3 regions of the Kitasatospora sp. NPDC002522 genome follow, and region 3 is predicted to be linked to each of the others. Evidence: riboswitches for the same ligand, from Rfam matches in the RefSeq annotation. Region 3 holds a riboswitch; each other region holds the start of a gene.
What was found. A riboswitch is a leader RNA that binds a small molecule or an ion and turns the genes downstream of it on or off. The one in region 3 is predicted to bind S-adenosylmethionine.
Positions count from the first base shown of each region.

Region 1 (4,314 bases), on a different contig from region 3:
ACCCGCTGACGGCCGCTCAACTCGCCACCCTCTCCCCCGCCGCCCCCGGCTGCGCGCTGCCGCCGACCCACGGAAAGGTCCCCGAACTCTCGGTGCTGACCTCGCTGTTCGTGCACGCCGGCTGGCTGCACCTGGTCGGCAACCTGCTCTTCCTCTTCGTCTTCGGCCCCGCGGTGGAGGCCCGGCTCGGCCGGCTGCGCTTCCTGGTCGGCTACCTCGCCATCGGCTACCTGGCGACCTACGGCTACGCGGTGGCCGAGGCGCACACCCCCGACGCCATGCGCGCGCTGGTCGGCGCCTCCGGCGCGATCGCCGGGGTGCTCGGCGCGTACCTGCGGCTCTATCCGAAGGCCCGGGTGACCACCCTGGTGCCGATCCTGCTCTTCCTGCCGCTGCGCTTCCCCGCCTGGCTGGTGCTCGGCCTGTGGTTCGCCCTGCAGTGGTGGTCCGTCAGTTCCGGCGGCACCGGGGTCGCCTACCTGGTCCACGTGATCGGATTCGCCACCGGCTGGCTGTTCGCCTGGGCCGCCCGTCCGGCGGGGGATACCCTGGGCGCACCTTCTCGAACAGGAGTTGCTCAGTGATCACCGCGATCGTCCTCATCAACACCAGCGTCGACCGGATCCCCGAAATCGCCGAGGCGATCGCCGCCATCGAGGGCGTCACCGAGGTCTACTCCGTGACCGGCACCTACAACCTGATCGCCATGGTCCGGGTACGCGGCCACGAGGACCTGGCCGAGGTGATCCCCGGCCGTCTGAACAAGATCCCCGGCGTGATCGACACCGAGACCCACATCGCCTTCCGCACCTACTCCCAGCACGACCTGGAGGCGGCCTTCTCGCTCGGCCTGGACGAGTAGCGGCCGCCTCCCCGGGCGGGCTCAGCGCTGGCGGCCCCGGTCGATCTCCGCGGCCGCCACGCAGCGCCCGCCCTCGTTGCGGTAGCTCCACTTCGCGCCGTCGGTGACCAGCTCCCGAACGGCCGTCAGGAACCGCTCCAGGTGCTCCTCCGGGGTGCCCGCGCCGAAGCTCACCCGGATCGCGTTCAGGCTGCGCTCCCCCGGCAGCGAGGGCTCCGGCGCGCCGCACTCGCTCGGCGCGGCCTCCTCGCCCCCGAGCAGGGTGCGCACCAGCGGGTGCGCGCAGAACAGCCCGTCCCGCACCCCGATCCCGTACTCGGCGGAGAGCGCCGCCGAGAAGTGCGAGCTGTTCCAGCCCTGCACCACGAAGGACACCACGCCGACCCGGTCCGCCTCGGCGCCGAACAGGCTGAGCACCCGCACCTCGGGGATCGCGGCCAGACCCGCCGTCAGCTTCGCCACCAGCGCCCGCTCGCGGGCCTCCAGCGCGTCGAACCCCGCCTCGGTCAGCGCCCGGCAGGCCGAGGCCACCGCGTACGCCCCGATCACGTTCGGCGAGCCCGCCTCGTGCCGCGCCGGGCCGGTGTGCCACTCGACCGCCACCGAGCCGTCCAGCTCCCGCGCCACCGTCCGGCTCGCCCCGCCGCCGGCCAGGTACGGCTCCGCCGCGTCCAGCCAGTCGGAGCGGCCCGCCAGCACGCCGGCGCCGAACGGCGCGTACAGCTTGTGCCCGGAGAACGCCACCCAGTCGACGTCCAACTCCCGCACCGAGAGCCGGTGGTGCGGCGCCAGCTGGGCCGCGTCCAGCACCACCCGGGCGCCGTACCGGTGGGCGACCTCGGTCAGCTCGCGCACCGGCCACAGCTCGCCGGTGACGTTCGACGCCCCGGTCACGCAGAACAGCTTCGGCCCGTCCGCCGCGCCCAGCAGCGCCTCCTCCAGCGCCGCCACCGCCTCCGCGTGCGAGCGCGGCGCCCGCAGGTAACGCACCGTCAGGCCCTCCCGCCGCCAGGGCAGCAGCGAGGCGTGGTGCTCCGTCTCGAACGCGAACACCTCGGTCCCGGCCGGCACCGCGCCCGCCAGCAGGTTCAGCGAGTCGGTGGTCGCCCGGGTGAACACCACCTGGTCGCCGTCCCGCAGCTCCAGGAACTCCGCCACCGTCCGCCGGCTCTGCTCGAACAGGTCGGTCGACAGCTGCGACAGGTACCCGGCCCCGCGGTGCACCGAACCGTAGTACGGCGCGTACGCCGCCACGTCGTCCCAGACCCGCTGCAGGGCCGGCGCGCTCGCCGCGTAGTCCAGCGCCGCGTAGGTGACCTTCGCCCCCGACGCCAGCGGAACCTCGACGTCATGCCCCAGCACGGCCAGCGGCGCACAGATCTCGGTGGTCACGGACATGGATGCACTCCTCCACGGGGTGAGGACCCCGGGGTGCATCGACCGGTGGTCCGCGCTTGCCGCACGGACTGATCGCCGCACGGCCCGGTCCTCACCCAGGGCACCCCGCCACGGACGGAGGGTTGCCGGACAGCAAGCTGGGGCTTGTCGCTGCCACTCATGACCTGCGGTCAGCCTACACGAGGCCTCGATCGTCTCAAGCCCCGTCCACCCCTCGGACAACCTGTGCCCCGTCAGGGGCGCGGGGAACTGCGCGAGCGGCCATGCACCTACCGCCAGGTCGCGCTCCCACGTGCAACTCCCCGCCCACATCGCGACCTTGCTGGTGGGCGCCTTCCGCTTCTCGCAGTTCCCCGAGCCCCTGCATGTCCTCCCTACTGTGTCGCCTCGGCCCACCGCTTCAGCAGCTCCGCCGCCGCCCCCGAATCGATCGCGGCCGCGGCTCGCTCCATCCCCGCCGCCAGCTGCTCGGCCAGCGGCGCATCCCCCAGCTCCAACGCCACCAGCGCGGACGCCGTGTTGAGCAGCACCGCGTCCCGGACCGGCCCGCGTTCGCCCGCCAGCACCCGGCGGGCGACCGCCGCGTTGAACTCGGCGTCGGCCCCGCGCAGCGCCTCGATGCCCACCAGCTCGATGCCCACGTCCCGCGGGTCGAACTGAGTCTCCGTCACCTCGCCGTCGCGCACGATCCACACGTGCGAGGTGGTGGTGATGGTCAGCTCGTCCAGGCCGTCGTCGCCGCGGAACACCAGCGCCGTCGCGCCGCGCCGCGCCAGCACCCCGGCGATCAGGCCGGCCAGCCGGGTGTCGAAGCACCCGATGGCGTGCGAGGTGACCTTGGCCGGGTTGGTCAGCGGGCCGAGGATGTTGAAGACCGTCGGCACCGCCAACTCGCCGCGCGCCTGCGCGGTGTGCCGCATCGAGGGGTGGAACTTCGCCGCGAAGCAGAAGGTCAGCCCGACCTCCTCGGCGACCTCCGCGACCCGGGCCGGCGCCAGGTCCAGGTTGATGCCGAGCCGGCCCAGCACGTCGGAGGAGCCGGAGGCCGAGGACGCGGCCCGGTTCCCGTGCTTGACCACCTTCGCGCCGGCCGCGGCCGCCACGATCGCCGACATGGTGGAGATGTTGACGGTCTTCGCCCGGTCGCCGCCGGTGCCGACGATGTCGACCGCGGGGCCGGGGATCTCGAGCGGCTCGGCGTGCGCGTACATCGTCTCGACCAGACCGGAGATCTCCTCGACGGTCTCGCCCTTGGCGCGCAGCGCGATGGTGAAGCCCGCGACCTGGACCGGGGTGGCCTCGCCGCTCATGATGCGGTCCATCGCCCAGGCGGTGTCGGCCTGGGTGAGGTCGTCGCCCTTCAGCAGCGAGGTCAGCAGGTCGGGCCAGGTGCGGACCACCTGCGCGGGGTCGCTACCGCCGTTCGCAGAGTGCACGTTCACCATGGCCGTCTCCAGCTCTCATCTCGTGTACCGGCGGCCCGCGGGCGGCCGGAAGGGATGGAGTCAGCCTATCGAGGGAGCGGGGACGGCCGCCCTGGGTTGCCGTCCCCTTCTCTCCAGTTGAGACGCCCCGGTGGGGACGGTCAGCGCCCGGCCGGGGTCCGCCGCGCGAGCCGGGCCCGCAGCAGGGTGGCCGACGCGTCGACCAGCGCGACCGGGTCCACCGGGTGGGAGACCGCCGCGTCGGCGCGGCTCCACGCGGCGAGCCAGGAGTCCTGCGGGCGGCCGATCACCACCAGCACCGGCGGGCAGCCGTAGATCTCGTCCTTCAACTGGCGGGTGAGACCGAGCCCGCCGATCGGGACGGCCTCGCCGTCCAGCACGCACAGGTCGATGCCGCCCTTCTCCAGGGCCCGCAGCACCGCGGCGGCGGTGGCGCACTCGAGGTACTCGACCGCGGGGAGGTCCGCGGCGGGCCGGCGGCCGAGCGCGAGGGTCACCTGCTCGCGCGTGTTGCGGTCGTCGCTGTAGACGAGAACGGTGAGCGTCTCGTCGGAATGCTGCGCCATGGCCCCTGCTCCCTGGTGCTCGTCCTCTTATATGTGTCCCCGG
Region 1 is NZ_JBSFXE010000002.1:191,382-195,695, reverse strand. It holds gene ACWD4U_RS02555 (rhomboid family intramembrane serine protease) at 1-584, shown strand, start outside; gene ACWD4U_RS02550 (Lrp/AsnC family transcriptional regulator) at 581-862, shown strand; gene ACWD4U_RS02545 (aminotransferase class V-fold PLP-dependent enzyme) at 884-2,260, opposite strand; SAM riboswitch class IV at 2,308-2,425, opposite strand; gene trpD (anthranilate phosphoribosyltransferase) at 2,635-3,705, opposite strand; gene ACWD4U_RS02535 (response regulator) at 3,846-4,271, opposite strand.
Region 1: it holds a riboswitch for S-adenosylmethionine, as region 3 does, so the genes downstream of both, ACWD4U_RS02545 (aminotransferase class V-fold PLP-dependent enzyme) here and ACWD4U_RS30245 (putative leader peptide) in region 3, are expected to answer to the same signal.

Region 2 (4,314 bases), on a different contig from region 3:
CACGGTGCGCTCGGTCCGTTCCGCCGCGCCGGCCCGGGTCCACAGGGCGAGGCCGCGCAGCCGCCGGTGGCCCGAGCTGCCGAGCCGGGCGAGCTGCTGGTCGGCCAGGTGGGCCGCGGCCTGCGGGCGGCCGAGGGCGAGGTGGGCGCGGGCCGCGCCCAGCCGCCACGGGGCGATGGCCGGCAGGTGGTCCAGTCCCCAGCGCGCCATGGTGTCGCCGCAGGCGCGGTACTCGGCCAGCGCGTCCTCGGCCCGGCCCACGGCGAGCAGGTGGCCGGCCCGGGCGTACCGGTGGTGCAGGCCCGCCGGGGTGCGGTCCATGGCCTCGGGGACGGCCAGGTCCAGGTAGCGCGCGGCGTCCTGGTGGAGGCCGAGCGCGGTGCGCGCGGCGATCATGGTGGAGAGCGGCAGGCCGACCGCGACGCCCCACGCCGCCGGGGCGAACCGGGCGAACGTCGCCCGGGCGGCCTCGTCGGCGGTCCGCAGGTCGCCCTGGCGCAGCGCCGCCTCGGCGCGCAGCGCGGAGAACAGCGCCTGCCAGGTGCTGCCGCAGCGGGTGGCCGCCCGTTCGGCGAGCGTGCCGCACCAGCGCACCGCCCGGTCGGCCCGGTCGGCGTAGAGCAGCACGGTCAGTGCGGTGGTGAGCGCCTCGTTGTCGCGCCCGCCCGGGCGGGCGTCGCGCAGCACGGCCTCGGCCCGGACCACCGCCTGCTCCGGGCCGGTGGTGCCCTGGAGCAGCGCGGTCAGCAGCCGCATCCCGCCGGCCGGGTCGTCCGGCCCGGGTGCGGCGGCCGGCTGCAACGTCGGGTACCAGTACCGCAGCCAGGTGCGCAGGTTCTCGCCCGCGCCGGCGCGCCCGGGTTCGGCCTCGAACCGCTCCAGCTCGGCGAGCCCCTGTTCGGGCCGCCCCTGCCAGAACAGGTGCCGGATCTCCTTGAGCCGCCGCCCGGTTCCGTCCTCGCCGAGCACCTCGGTGCCCGGCAGCGACGGCACGCAGCGGAAGGCCACCGTCTTGGCGTCGGTTCCGACGACCACCGCCGCGGACCCGCCGGTACGCCTCGGCTCCTCCGGGGCGGCGGGCGCGGCGGACCCCTTCGGCGGGGCGCTCGCGAGGTGCACGGCCCGCCCGGCGTCCGGATCGGGCCGGGCCGACCCGTCCGACGCGTGCCCGGTGGACGGCTGCGACGCCGACGGCTGCGGGACGGACGGCTGCGGGACGGCCCACGGGGGACGCCGGTGGCCTTCGGCGACCCGGAGGTGGGTGTCGACGGCGGCCGGTTCGACGCCGGCGTCGCGCAGCAGGCGGGCGGCCCGCTCGTGCAGCGCCGCCTGGTCCTCGGGGCGCATCGCGGCGAGCAGGTCGCCCGCCGCGCTCGGGTGGCGGAAGCCGCCGTCCTGGAACAGCCCGGCGGCGTGCAGCAGGTAGAGCGCCCGCGGGAGGGCCTCGGCGGGCAGCAGCAGCAGGTCGGCGAGGAGCGCGGGGGTGGCGGCCGGGCCGAGGACGGCCACGCCGCGGGCGTAGCGCAGCGCCAGCGGGTCGATGCGGTGCAGGCAGTGCATCAGGCCGCGGCGGTAGCCCTCGCCGACGGCGAGCTCGGCCGGTGCTCCGGCTCGCTGGTGGTCGTCCATCAGGGCGTGCAGCAGCAGCGGGTTGCCGCCGGTGAGGCGGTGCGCATCGTCGGCGGCGGCTGCGGCGGGCCCGAAGCGGTCGCGGAACAGGGCGGCGGTCGGGCCGGGCGGCAGGACGTCCAGCCGGACCTGCCGGTAGTGCGGCTGCCGGGCGAGTTCGACCTCGAAGAACGGGTTCGGGGGCGTCATGGTCTCGCGCGAGCTGAGGACGGTCAGGACACCGGCGCTGCGGGTGCGGCGGACCAGGTAGAGCAGGAACTCCAGCGACTGCGGGTCGGCGTCCTGCCGGTCGTCGACCGCGATCACCACGGGGGCGCGCTCGGTGAGGCCGCGGACCAGGCCGAACAGGCCCTCCAGGGTGAGCTGGCCGAGTCGGCGCTGCAGTCCGTCGGCGGGCTGGTGGCGGCGGGCCGCCTCCGCGGTGCCCTGGGCGAGGAGGATCTCGGCGGCGGCGGCCTCCTGCGGGTCGAGCGGCGCGCTCTGCAGCAGTTGCCGGGCCAGGCCCAGCGGGAAGTCGTGCTCCAGCGGCGATCCGGTGCCCAGCAGCACGGTGGCGCCGCGGTCGGCGGCCACGTCGGCGAAGGCGTAGAGGAGTTCGCTGCGGCCGCTGCCCACCGATCCGTGCAGCGCGATGACGGACCCGGTGCCCGTCTCGCACCGGTGGAGCGCTTCGGACAGCTGCCGGTACTCGGCCTCCCGGCCGGCCGGCAGTGCTCGCGGAAGGTCACGCGCGGTCCGCGTGGGGACGATGGACATCCGTACTCCTGAAACAGGGCGCGCGGAAGTTCGGCCGGACGGCGCGCCTCCTCACGCGGAGTTCGTGATCGGGAATCGTCTGGCCGGCCGGGGCCCGAGGTCAGGGCCGCCGGCCGGCCGCCGTCAGCGACAGAGGGAGCTGGCCCGCCGGAGCAGGTCGATGTCGAGCCGCGCCACCAGCCGAAGGTCGGCGGAGCGACGCCCGGCTACCCCCTGGCTCACGGCCTTCTCCATCCCCGCCCGATCCGGGCAAACCGTCCTGCGCTTGCGGCACGATGCCGTGCCGCCTGGCTTATCCCCGGGGCACCCCACCGCAGTGTGGGGGTTGCCGGTCAGTCGGCCGGGGCCTTGGGACTGACACTCTTCGCCGGTGGTGATTCTAGGAACGCCGTTCTGAAGGCGTCAATCGGATCCGGCGTCGTCTGCGTCACCCCGCCGCGCGTGCTGATGCCCAGTCAACCCGCCAGCCGGACCGGCACGTCGGCGTCCGCGGTGCGGTGCGGCGCCGGGTCGGGCAGCGCCGCGGGCGGGTCGACGTGGCGGGCGAAGGCGGGGTGGGCGGCCAGTCCGCGGGTGTAGCCCCAGGTACGGGGGTGGTCGGCGACCTGCTGCGCGGCGGCGCTCCCGAGGCCGCGGAGGTGGACGGTGTCCAGCTGGTGCAAGGCTGCCCAGAGCCGGACGTCGGCCAGGGTGAGCGGCCCGTCGAGCAGCCCGCGGCCCTCGGCCAGCCGGCGTTCGACCGTGTCCAGACTGTGCAACAGGGTGCGCAGCGCCGCCGCGCGGACGGCCGGGTCGGCGGCGGTGGCGGCCTGCCCGGCGGCCGACTCGATGCCCCGGGCGGACAGCCGGTCGATCGCGGCGACGGCGGTCTCTGTGCCGGCCGGCAGCAGGTCGGCGCCGGTCCGGTCGAAGCGGCGCGCCAGGTCGCAGGCGATGGCGTACGGGTCGGTGCTGACGATGCGTCCGGTCCAGCCGTCGCTGAGCGCCGGGGGTCGGGCCGGTCCGGGGTGCCGGTGCGCGCCGGCCTCGTACAGCGGCCGCAGCGCGCGGTAGCCGCCGTCGGGGGCGTCGGGCAGGTCCGGGAGGATGTCGGTGGGGAGGATCTCGTCGAGGCCGAGCAGGGCGTGGGTGACGGCGAGCCACCGACAGGGCGGGTCGGTGCGCACCAGGTGGAGCCGGTAGCGGTGCGGGACGGCGGGGTAGCCGCTGTCGGCGTCGCGGCCGATCCGGCTGCGGAAGGCGGGCACGGCGGAGGGGAACGGCACGGGCATGTGGGTCTCCCGGACAGGGCTGCGCGGGCACGCGGACGGGGCGTGCCGCGGCGGGGCGGGGCAGGGTTGGGTGAAGGGAACTCGACGTGGACGGGCCGGAGCTGACGATGCGTCAGTCGCGGGGCGGCCGTGCCATGCTGCTGCAGACCCGCAGCAGGTCGATGTGCAGTCGGCAGGTCAGCACGGGGAGCAGGCGGACGGCGTGCGCCACGCCCTCGACGAACCGCTCCGTGTGCCGCACGTGACCCCCGAAGGTGCTTGGATTCCCGCCCGGAGTGTCACCCCGGCCCGGCCCGCCGTCAAGAGCCCGCGCCGCACCCGCCGCCGCATCGAGACCTGACTCCCTTCAGCGGCAGGCCACTTGACGGTCCCTCGAAACCTCGAGCGGTCGGCTCATCCGGACGGCGGCACGTACCACTGCTGGGAGGTGTTGCCCGGGGTGCAGGTCTGCATGGTGGCGGGCTTCCCGGTGCCGTTGTCGGTGAGGCACTGCCGGCCCATGTAGTTGCTGGTGGTGATCTTCGTGCCGGCCGACGCCGCGGCGATGCCGAAGTCGGTGACCGTCAGCCCGCCGTCGCGGCGCAGCATCAGGTTCGACGGCTTCAGGTCGCGGTGGACGATGTCCTGCAGGTGCGCGGCGTTCAGCGCGTCGAGCGCC
Region 2 is NZ_JBSFXE010000035.1:27,506-31,819, forward strand. It holds gene ACWD4U_RS26135 (AAA family ATPase) at 1-2,385, opposite strand, end outside; SAM riboswitch class IV at 2,642-2,754, opposite strand; gene ACWD4U_RS26140 (glutathione S-transferase C-terminal domain-containing protein) at 2,841-3,656, opposite strand; gene ACWD4U_RS26145 (hypothetical protein) at 3,769-3,897, opposite strand; gene ACWD4U_RS26150 (protein kinase domain-containing protein) at 4,050-4,314, opposite strand, start outside.
Region 2: it holds a riboswitch for S-adenosylmethionine, as region 3 does, so the genes downstream of both, ACWD4U_RS26135 (AAA family ATPase) here and ACWD4U_RS30245 (putative leader peptide) in region 3, are expected to answer to the same signal.

Region 3 (4,314 bases):
GCCGCGTCGGCGATCCGCTCGGCGCCGGCGGTGACGCGCAGCCAGCGCGGGTCGCCGCCGCGGAGTTCGGCGGCGGCGCTCTCGGCGGCGGCCCGGGCCTCGGCGAGCGCGTGGTAGGCGGCCCGGCGCAGGTCGGTACGCCGGACGGCACCGGGCGGGCCGGCCGGTTCGGCGAGCACGTGGTCCAGGTAGCGGCCGGTGCTGCGCAGGGCCTGGGCCGAGCGGTGGCCGACCCGGGCCCGGGTGTCCGAGAGCCCCGGCAGGTGGCCGATCAGCAGGACGATCGCGCAGGCCGTCGCGGTGTCGACGAGTCGCGAGCCGGCCGCCTGGGTGTCACCGGCGGTGGCGACGAAGGCCAGCACGGTGACGGTGACGGCGGCGGTCTGCAGCGCGAAGTGCCGCAGCGCGAGGGGGGTGAGCGCGCCGGCGAGGGTCGCGGCGGCGATCGGCACCCACCGTGCGGCGTCCCCGTGCCCGGCGACCCAGCCGCCGGCCGCGGTCGCGCCCGCCAGCAGCAGCACGCCCAGCGCGGTGCCGGCGAAGCGGTTGACGGTCCGTGAGAACAGCGGCCCGTAGTCCGGCTTGACCAGGAACGCGGCGGTGACGGGCAGCCAGTACCAGTGGTCCGCGCGCAGCAGGTGCGCGACGGCGGCGCTGGCCGCGACGCACGCCGCCACCCGCACCCCGTACTCCCGCCCGGCCGGGCCGCTCGCCCGGGACCCGCGCAGCCGCACCGGCCCACCCGTCGCCCCCGCCTCGCCCGTCCGGAGTCGGAGCGCGGTGCGCCGTCCGGCACCGGGTCGGGTGGCGAAGGCGACGCCCGCGGCCAGGACCGCCCGGTCGAAGGCGAGGCGGGCCGGGGTGCCGGGGGCGGGGGCGGGCAGCGGGCCGGGCGGGCCGTCGTCGCGGACGGCGGCGGCGAGGCGGCGCGGGCCGACGCTGATCCGGGCGGGCAGCGGTGCGGCCTCCCACAGCAGGGCGACGCCGGCCTCGCACAGGGCGGACGCGGCGGCGGCGCGGGCCGCGAGCCGGTCGTCCGCGCCGGTGTGCCGCAGCCGCACCAGCAGGCGCAGCCGCAGCGCCTCGTCGGCGCGGTCGAGGGCCGCGGTGAGCCGCCGCCGGGCCGGTTCGGCGGCGGGGGTGCCGACGGCGTCGAGCGCGTCGGCCAGCGCGTCGAACACGGCGGCCACCAGCAGGCGTTCGCCGTGGCGCGGACCGGTGGGCCCGCCGCGCCGCGGGTGCAGGAGGCGCAGCAGCAGGATCCAGCCGGCGCCGGCCAGGTAGCAGGCCGCCTTCACCGGACCCGGCATGGCGAGCGGCATGCCGCCGCCGACGGCGGTGAGCACCAGCAGTTGGACCGCGGCGGCCGAGCTGACCGGGCCGCGGACGCTGATCGCCCCGGAGACCAGGCCGACGACGGCCAGCAGCGCCACGGCCGGCCACCCGTCGGCGCGGCCGAGCAGCAGCCCGGCGGCGCCGGCCAGCGCGGGCAGCCCGATGTGCGGGAGCCCGGTGCGCCGGGTGCCGGGGCGGTCGTTGATGGAGGCGAACATGGCGCCGAGTCCGGCGAGCACGCCCGCGCCGTGCCGGTCGGTGGCGACGCCGAGCGCGAGCAGCGGCCCGGAGCCGAGCGTGCCGCGGGCCATCGCCGCCCAGGGGATCGGGCCCGGCTGACGGCGTGTGACGTGGGCGAGCCAGGCGGGTGGCGGGGCGGCGGCCGGACGGTGCACGGTCCTCCTGAGGCCGGGGATGTCGTCGGCCACCACAGTAGGCGGGCGATGCGACGGGACCGCTGCGCCCTCGTTACGGGGCCGTGTCGGCTTACCGGCGGCGCCCGGTCGCACCCACCGGGCCCGGCCGACGGCCCGTCAGGCGGGCCCGTCCGGTGGGTGTCCGACGGGATTGTGCCGGACGCCGGTGGCGGGTTACGGTGCAGCCAGGTCATGAGTGTCAGCGACGAGCCCTGGCTTGCTGACCGGCAACCCTCCCGCGCGGCGGGGTGCTCCAGGTGACGACCCGGCGGTGCCGAGAACGGTGCCGCAAGCGCGAGCTCGAAGCGGTGCGAACCGGTCGGGACGGAGGTGGCGGCGGTGCGGGAGATGTCCAGGCCCATGGCGGTCGTCACCGTGAAGGCCCGCTGCCGGGTCACCACGACGTACGCGCGGCTGCACATCGATCTGCAGCGCGTGTCCACCGCGCTGTGTCCGGCGACGCCGCACGCCGTCGCGCGTCGCGGCACGCCGTACCGCGCCGCCTGACGCCGCGTCACCCGGCCCCGCGCCGCCCTACGCCTGTCGTCTGACCCCGCGTCACCGTGTCCGCCACTTCCGCGCCGGCCCGTGGCCGGCGTCCGTGCGCGCGGTGTGACGCACCCTCGACGTCCCTTCCCCCCGAACCGGAGGCGGTCCCGCCATGCCCGATTCCCCCGTACCCCTGCACCTGGCCGTCGCGCTGGACGGCGCCGGCTGGCACCCCGCCGCGTGGCGCGAACCCGGTGCCAGGACCGAGGAGTTGTTCACCGCCCGGTACTGGGCCGACCTGGTCGCCGAGGCCGAGCGCGGCCTGCTGGACCTGGTCACCCTCGAGGACGCGTTGAGTCTGCAGTCCACCCACCCGTTCGAGCCGGACCGGCGGACCGACCAGGTGCGGGGCCGGCTGGACGCGGTGCTGATCGCCTCCCGCGTCGCACCGCTGACCCGGCACGTCGGGCTGGTGCCGACCGCGGTGGTCACCCACACCGAGCCGTTCCACCTGTCCAAGGCGGTCGCGACGCTCGACCACGTCAGCGGGGGCCGGGCGGGTGTCCGGGTGAAGGTGTCCGGGCGTTCCGACGAGGCCGCGCACTTCGGCCGCCGGCCCGCGCCGGGCCTGCGGCTGGAGGAGTTGGACTCGCCGGCCGGCCTGGCCGCCCTGCGGGAGTCCTTCGGCGAGGCGGAGGACTACGTGGAGGTGCTGCGGCGCCTGTGGGACAGCTGGGAGGACGACGCGGAGATCCGCGACGTCGCGAGCGGCCGGTTCGTCGACCGCGCGAAGCTCCACTACATCGACTTCGAGGGCAGCCGGTTCAGCGTGCGGGGGCCCTCCATCACGCCGCGTCCGCCGCAGGGCCAGCCGCTCGTCGCGGCGTTGGCGCACCGGGGCGAGCCGTACCGGCTGGCCGGCCGCTCGGCGGACCTGGCGTTCGTCACGCCCGCCGACGCGGCGGACGCCCGCGCGATCGTCGCGGAGATCCGCACCGCGCAGGCCGCCGCGGGGCGCGCCGAGGAGACGGTGCACGTCTTCGGCGACCTGGTGGTCTTCCTCGATCCGGAGCCGGGCGCCGCCGCCGACCGCCTGGCGCGGCTGGACGAGCGCGCGGGCGAGGCGTACGGCAGCGACGCCCGGATCTTCGCCGGCACGCCCGCCGCCCTCGCCGACCTGCTGCGGGAGTGGCAGCAGGCCGGGCTGACCGGGTTCCGGCTGCGGCCCGGCACGCTCCCGCACGACCTGGAGCAGATCACCCGCGCCCTGGTGCCGGAGCTCCAGCGCCGCGGGCTGTTCCGCACCGCCTACGAGGCGTCGACCCTGCGCGGGCTGCTCGGCCTGCCCCGCCCCGCCAACCGCTACGCCGCGCCCGCCGCCGGCGCCCTCGTCTGAGCCGGAAGGACCGCACCGCCATGAGCAAGCCCGTCAAGCAGATCCACCTCGCCGCGCACTTCCCCGGCGTCAACAACACCACCGTGTGGAGCGATCCGGCGGCCGGCAGCCAGATCGACTTCTCCTCCTTCGTCCACTTCGCGCGGACGGCGGAGCGCGCCAGGTTCGACTTCCTCTTCCTCGCCGAGGGCCTGCGGCTGCGCGAGCAGAACGGCGAGATCTACGACCTGGACGTGGTCGGGCGGCCCGACACCTTCACCGTGCTGGCCGCGCTGGCCGCCGTCACCGACCGGCTCGGCCTGGCCGGGACGATCAACTCCACCTTCAACGAACCGTACGAGGTGGCACGGCAGTTCGCCTCGCTGGACCACCTGTCGGCGGGTCGCGCCGCGTGGAACGTGGTGACCTCCTGGGACGCCTTCACCGGCGAGAACTTCCGGCGCGGCGGCTTCCTCGCCCAGGAGGACCGCTACGAGCGGGCGCGCCAGTTCCTCACCGCGGCCGGGGTGCTGTTCGACTCCTGGCGCGGCGACGAGATCGTCGCGGACCGGGCGTCCGGCGTCTTCCTGGGCGAGCCGGACCCGGGCCGGTTCGCCCACCGCGTCAGCCAGTTCGACATCTCCGGGCGGTTCGACGTGCCGCGCAGCCCGCAGGGGCGCCCCGTCGTCTTCCAGGCCG
Region 3 is NZ_JBSFXE010000048.1:39,656-43,969, forward strand. It holds gene ACWD4U_RS30240 (FUSC family protein) at 1-1,730, opposite strand, end outside; SAM riboswitch class IV at 1,940-2,052, shown strand; gene ACWD4U_RS30245 (putative leader peptide) at 2,112-2,258, shown strand; gene ACWD4U_RS30250 (LLM class flavin-dependent oxidoreductase) at 2,413-3,636, shown strand; gene ACWD4U_RS30255 (NtaA/DmoA family FMN-dependent monooxygenase) at 3,657-4,314, shown strand, end outside.